Regions from separate parts of the Sutcliffiella sp. FSL R7-0096 genome, predicted to be linked through region 2. Evidence: a T-box and tRNA genes for the amino acid it is inferred to sense, from the RefSeq annotation. Region 2 holds a T-box; the other holds one or more tRNA genes.
What was found. The T-box of region 2 lies ahead of MKY77_RS17575 (valine--tRNA ligase). A T-box ahead of a tRNA ligase gene usually reads a tRNA of that ligase, here a tRNA-Val.

Region 1: it encodes a tRNA-Val, which carries the amino acid that the T-box ahead of MKY77_RS17575 (valine--tRNA ligase) is inferred to sense. The anticodon was not compared.

Annotation. Positions count from the first base shown of each region.
Region 1 is NZ_CP152003.1:1,592,647-1,596,069, forward strand. Features, by position in the region: gene MKY77_RS08110 (SCO family protein) at 1-38, shown strand, start outside; gene MKY77_RS08115 (HD domain-containing protein) at 110-661, opposite strand; gene MKY77_RS08120 (hypothetical protein) at 740-1,015, opposite strand; gene MKY77_RS08125 (hypothetical protein) at 1,099-1,410, shown strand; tRNA gene MKY77_RS08130 (tRNA-Val) at 1,500-1,571, shown strand; gene MKY77_RS08135 (SCP2 sterol-binding domain-containing protein) at 1,925-2,248, shown strand; gene MKY77_RS08140 (DUF3231 family protein) at 2,715-3,423, shown strand, end outside.
Region 2 is NZ_CP152003.1:3,425,249-3,428,671, reverse strand. Features, by position in the region: gene ysxE (spore coat protein YsxE) at 1-728, shown strand, start outside; gene MKY77_RS17580 (hypothetical protein) at 814-1,002, opposite strand; T-box leader at 1,186-1,432, shown strand; gene MKY77_RS17575 (valine--tRNA ligase) at 1,651-3,423, shown strand, end outside.

The DNA of each region.
Region 1 (3,423 bases), 1.8 Mb from region 2:
AAGAAATCATGGATGACTTAAAAAAAGTTATAGACTAAAGTAATAGCAAGTAAGGGTTTTCAATAGGGTGTAAAGGAAGAGGTGGCAGCAATCGGCTACCTCTTTGTTGTTAGATGGATTGTTCGTGCGAGTGGGAAGATAGTTGTTGTTTTGGTAGATAGTGATCGACGAGTTGGTCCAGGTAGTTAATTTTTTCAAGCGCTGTGGCTTTATCTACTTGTTTGTAGTGGTGGTTGCCTCCCGTTTCCTCGTCCATTTCATCTGCAAGTTTCACGACCTTTTGCAAGGGGCTCCTCTTTACGTCGATCTCAGGGAGGTAGGAATCGGTGTGCAGAAGAATGGCAACAGAGATCTGTTTGGCTTTTTGTGGGTTTTCTCCTAAACGAATCAATAGCTTGTGTGCACGCTCCGCACCTTTTATCGCGTGAATGTCATTTTCTCTGTATAGCTCATAATCCCATTTTCCTTGCCTGTACCATTCATAATGTCCAATGTCATGAAGTAGAGCAGCTTTTGTAGCCAAGTCGACACTTACATTATATTTAAATGCCAGATGGAAGGCATGGTTGGCCACTTCAAGGGCATGAGCAATCCCGGATCGTTTTAAATACTTTTGTGTAATTGGGTGTGTAAAAATATCTGTTAATGTCACTTCTCTCATGAAAGTCTCCCTCCTGTAAAAATGTGTTTCTTTATAGAATATCATAATTATTAGCAAATGTGCAAGAAATATAAGTAATTAGATGACTTCGTCCACATATTTTTTCTTCATTGGACGAAAGGAAAGCATATTTTGTAGAAGAAAGGTCCTTTTCATTTGACGAAGGTAACAAAAAGCGACGATGGACTGTTCCTTGATCTCTAAGACCATGATGTTCCTTTGCGTGATAGCTCCGTTCTTAGCCATATAAATCATTTCAATGGGGGTTCTGGAAACTTTGTACTGCTCAAGCAATCGATGCATATTATCATCTCCTTTACTCTTATTATATACGAACGTACGTTTTGTATACAAGAAAAAACACGAACGTATATTCTGGTTGTTTTCTGTCGTGTAAGGAATATACTAGAAATATAAAAAGGGGCAGGTGGTATATTGTGAAAGCATCTACAACATTAAAATGGGTGACTGGAGGAATGGAGGCATTTTTGGCAATCCCGTTTCTTGGGGGCTTAACGGTTATGGGATTCGGGTATTCCCCGTTAACGCTTATGCTAATTCTACATATCATCACATTGGTGTTTAGTGTAAAAGAAGGTCAAAAATTTCATGGTAGTATTTGGGGGATTGTCGCATCCTGTTTAGGCTGGGTCTTTTTGCTTGGTTGGTTCCTCCACACCATAACGGCTATAATCCTGATGATTGATGCTTTTGCTTCAGGCAGAATTGAAAAAAGAAGGCAGGTATAACCGTTCCCTATTGGGCGGTTATTTCTTTTTAAAATCTTCTTTACAAACAAGAATGAACTATCTATAATAATATATACAGTCGCATACACGATCTGATAGTTCAGTGGGAGAACACTACCTTGACAGGGTAGGGGTCGGGGGTTCGAATCCCTCTCAGATCATCTTATAAAAAGCTGCAATCCTCCAATAATAAAAGGGATTTCAGCTTTTTGTTCGTTCTATACCATTGCCTACCTGCAACCTAACTATTAACAATTTAATTGGGATAAAATAATTATCCTTGCATCTAGCCACCTTGAAAAAATATAAGTGTCCGTTTTTTTAAGAAAAAAGGTATTGAAGTGGTTGGATTTAGGGTTTTGGGAAACAGCTGTAAGTACCCAAATTTAGATATGGTATGAATTTTTAACCACAGTCTTGAGTAATTAAGGAACTGTGGTTTTTTATAGGGAAATAAAGGATAAAAGTAACGCATTATCGAAATAAGGAATAGGAGAGAAAAGGAGGATGCAGTATGGATGTAAAAAGTACATTTCAGGAGCTACAAATGAAAATGAATGAAGAGCCTGAAGGGATTAAGGATTTAAATGCAATTTTTCAATTTAATTTAAGCGAAGGAAAAGTATATCAATTTTCATTTCATGAAGGGGTGGTGGAGATGTCTGCTGAGGAAGCGCATTCACCAGATTGTATACTACAGTTATCCGACGAAAATGTTTTGAAAATGATGAAAGGTGACTTCAATACGACGATGGCCTATATGACCGGTAAGTTGAAGGTGAAAGGTGACCTTGGATTGGCATTGAAGCTTCAATCAGCATTGGAAAGGTATAAATAGCTCGAAAAATGAAAGACAGGCGGCTTCCTCGCCTGTCTATTTTTTTGGTTTTAATGATACCGTACAGGCAATTTCTAGTGATTTGAATATACTTTTAATAGATTAATAGAGGAGGTGAAAATATTGGGAGTAGTATTTGTTGAATGCAAAAAATGCTGTAAGAAGAAATGTAAATGTCCTCACCACTGCAGACCTTTTCCTCCAGCAAACAACGCTGTGAGGGGAGCAATGGAAAGCCGCCGCCATCATGGTTGTGGATGTAGGGTCGGTGCTTCTCGTTTTTACAAATATGCCGACTAGTAGAAATAAAAAATAGATGAGCGAAAATCGCTTGTCTATTTTTTATTATGCTAGAAAAGTACAAGCAACATCTATCATTTTTCGTACTATCTGCTATGAATAGCTAAATTACTTTTGAACCAAACTAATAGTAATTTTTTATTTCGAAAGGCAGGTCCGCCATCAAATGGAGAATTCTCATGATAATATCCGCCTCACATCAGCAGAAATCGGCCACCTATGGAGTAGTTACTTGTTTGAAACGTCTGTTCACCATATGTTCCGATATTTTTTGATACATGTGGATGATCAGGATATTGCAAAATATATTGAACATTGCCTTGGTGTCTCCAAACGACATGTTCATCATTATATGGATATTTTCAAAAGAGAAGATTTTCCAATCCCAAGGGGGATTACTTCGGAAGATATCAATACGAAAGCGCCGCGATTATTTTCCGATGTATTCTATCTCCATTATATAGACGGGATGGCCAAGTTTGCACTTAATGGCTTTGCGCTTGCGGTTACAGAGGTATCACGCAAAGATATTAGAAAATTATTTCATCTTCATATTGATGCACTTCAACAAGTAACAGAAATGGGAAAGAGGTTATTGCTAGAGAAAGGAATCTACTCAAGACCTCCTTATATCTCCACGCCAGCAAGTATTGAGTTTGTGAAAAACGGTCATTTTTTTGCAGGTTTTACGAATGAAAAACGACCATTGACAGTTTTGGAGATGAACCAGCTTTTTCAGAATGTGCGCTCTAATGCTTTGGGTAAGGCCTTGTTGAAAGGCTTTATGCAGGTGACGCATAATAAAAAGTTGTGTGCGTACTTTGAGAGAGGAAAACTATTGTCCAACAAATATGTGACGATGTTTTCTACCATCC
Region 2 (3,423 bases):
GCTTGATGTTCAAAGAGCTTGCCAAGCTCCACAGCATGACAGTGCAAGAGAAAGAGTACCCGGAAGAGGAAATAACCAGCTTCTATAACCGGGTTTCTGAAAAGTGGACAAAAGAGCAGCAGGACCTAGAGAAATTTGTGGATGTATGCGAAAAAAAGCTATATATGTCGCCATTTGAGCTTCAGGTGTGCACGTATGCTCATGAAATTTCGCTTGCCCAGAAATTTTCACTGCAAAAGCTAGAAAACTGGCAAGAGGCAGTAAAGGAGACGAAGAAACATCGCGTGGCCATGACCCATGGGAGGGTATCATTTCACCATTTCGTAAAGGATACCGAGGGAAGGGGCTACTTCATAAGCTGGGAGCGGGCAAAGCAAGCAGCACCAGCAAACGACATCATCTCTTTTTATCATCGATATTTAAGGACCTATCCGCTTTTCTGTGACGATTGTATTGAATGGTTCTATGAATATCAAAAAGGATTCAGTTTGCAACCATATGAAAAGGACTTGACGCTCAGCTATCTCTCACATCCCGCTTCCTTCATGCAGGCGGTCGAGCAGTTTCAACAGCCATCAAATCCCAACCAAAGGCGTTCATTATCAGAACGGGAATTAGTAAAAAGGATTCAGGGAAGCTATTGGCTAGCTAAAAATATAGAATATGTGGCAGGCAGGATCAATCAAATTGAGGAACAAAACAAAAGCAAAGAGGCCCAAACCAGTTAAGCTGGGTTGGGCCTTGTTTTTTTCAGTGGTGAAGACTTCATGTAATAAAAAACTGCCACAAATTATGCGGCAGTTTTAGAATGAACTAAATCCATTCCAAATGAAAACAGATGGCGATGACAATGCAAATGGCCAAAATCAGAACGTCAAAGGTTGTGGGAAGAAAGATGGTACGTATTCCCTGAAACACACAAATAGGAATAATGAATTGCGCACATACACCTCGAACCTGTCTCAGCCAAGGCGGCAAGGAATAGGGGTTGTATTTCCGCATAAGGTACCTCCTTTAAGCACACTATTCTCGAAGTATATATACCTAAGATATGATTACGAGCGGAAAATAGTGCCCAATTCGGAACAAATATTTAAATTTGTGCATAACTTAATAAAAAATTGGAGAAGCTTATTGACTATTAGCATATCCTTTATGTAACATAGTAAGGTAATAAGATAACGATAAAATACAGTGACAGGGAAGAGTACAATGCCTGGCTCCTTTAGAGAGGGAAACCATCAGCTGAAAGGTTTCTCAGGAAAGTCGGATTGGAAGGTCGCCCTCGAGTAGTTTCAGCGAACGCAGTTTGTTCAGTAGTTGAAACCGGTGGAGAGCCGTTAAAAGATTTGAGTGTACAGGGGATAGTGTATTTATTTTTACCCTGTAAAAAAAGGTGGTACCGCGAAACTTAACTCCTTTCGTCCTTTTATTTGGATGAAGGGAGTTTTTTATTTTGGTTTTGAAGTTCCATAGCTTGTGATTGGAGCGAAAGGCGAAGACTCCGGCGGGAGGTAGCGGGAAACTTGAGACCCCACAGGCGGAGCCTAGGAGGCTCAAACACCGCCCCACGGAAAGCGAAGACTGGCGCGGAAATCAACAGCGGTGCTATACAGAACCATTTTCTATAAGAGAATAGGAGGAATCAGGATGGAAATGAAAGAAGTAAACCTTCCCACTAAATACGATCCACAAACAATCGAAAAAAATCGTTATCAATACTGGCTGGATGGCCGCTTTTTTGAAGCGACGAACGACCATGACAAAACACCATACACAATCGTTATCCCGCCACCAAACGTTACAGGGCGCCTGCACCTTGGTCACGCATGGGATACCACCCTACAAGACATCATCACGCGCATGAAACGCATGCAAGGCTTTGATGTTCTATGGTTACCTGGAATGGACCACGCAGGAATCGCGACTCAAGCTAAAGTTGATGAGAAACTTCGTAACCAAGGAATCAATCGTTATGAACTTGGCCGTGAAAAGTTCATGGAAGAAGCGTGGAAGTGGAAAGACGAGTATGCGCAACATATCCGCCAGCAATGGTCAAAGCTAGGTCTTGGCCTGGATTACAGCCGCGAACGCTTCACTTTGGATGAAGGGCTATCCAAAGCAGTTAATGAAGTGTTCGTAACGCTTTATAAAAAAGGTTTAATCTACCGTGGCGAATACATCATCAACTGGGATCCTGCAACAAAGACGGCTCTTTCTGATATCGAGGTAATTCACCAAGATGTTCAAGGTGCCTTCTATCATATGAGATACCCTCTAACAGATGGGTCCGGTTCCATTGAAATTGCGACAACACGTCCTGAAACAATGCTTGGAGACACAGCGGTTGCGGTTCATCCGGAAGACGAGCGCTACAAGCACTTAATTGGAAAAATGGTAACACTTCCTATCACAGGCCGTGAAATTCCAATTGTTGCCGATGATTATGTAGACATGGAATTCGGTTCCGGTGCCGTGAAAATCACCCCAGCCCATGACCCGAACGACTTTGAAATCGGAAACCGTCATAACCTAGAGCGCATCCTTGTTATGCACGAGGACGGCAGTATGAACGAAAAAGCTGGCAAATACAATGGTATGGATCGTTTTGAATGCCGTAAGCAGCTTGTAAAAGACTTGCAAGAAAGTGGCGTCCTTTTCAAAATTGAAGAGCACATGCATTCTGTTGGTCACAGTGAGCGAAGCGGAGCGGTGGTTGAGCCGTATCTTTCCACACAATGGTTCGTTAAAATGCAACCACTTGCAGACAAAGCAGTTGACCTTCAGTCTCAAGAAGACAAAGTTAACTTTGTACCAAACCGCTTTGAGAACACTTACATGCGTTGGATGGAAAATATCCGCGACTGGTGTATCTCCCGTCAGCTATGGTGGGGCCACCGAATTCCGGCTTGGTATAACAAAGAAACCGGAGAAATCCATGTTGATCATAACCCGCCGGAAGATATCGAAAATTGGGAGCAGGATACAGACGTACTTGATACATGGTTCAGTTCTGCATTATGGCCGTTCTCTACAATGGGCTGGCCAGAAACAGAATCACTGGACTACCAACGTTACTATCCAACAAGTACCTTAGTAACAGGGTATGATATCATTTTCTTCTGGGTATCCCGTATGATATTCCAAGGTCTTGAATTCACTGGCGAGCGTCCATTTAAAGATGTTCTCATCCATGGGCTGGTTCGTGACGAGCAAGGTCGTAAAATGAGTAAGTCCCTTGGTAATGGTGTGGATCCAATGGAAGTTATCGAAAAGTACGGAGCGGATTCCCTACGTTACTTCCTATCTACAGGAAGCTCACCAGGTCAGGACCTACGTTTCAGCTATGAAAAGGTGGAGTCGACTTGGAACTTTGCGAACAAGATCTGGAACGCATCCCGTTTTGCCTTGATGAACATGGGC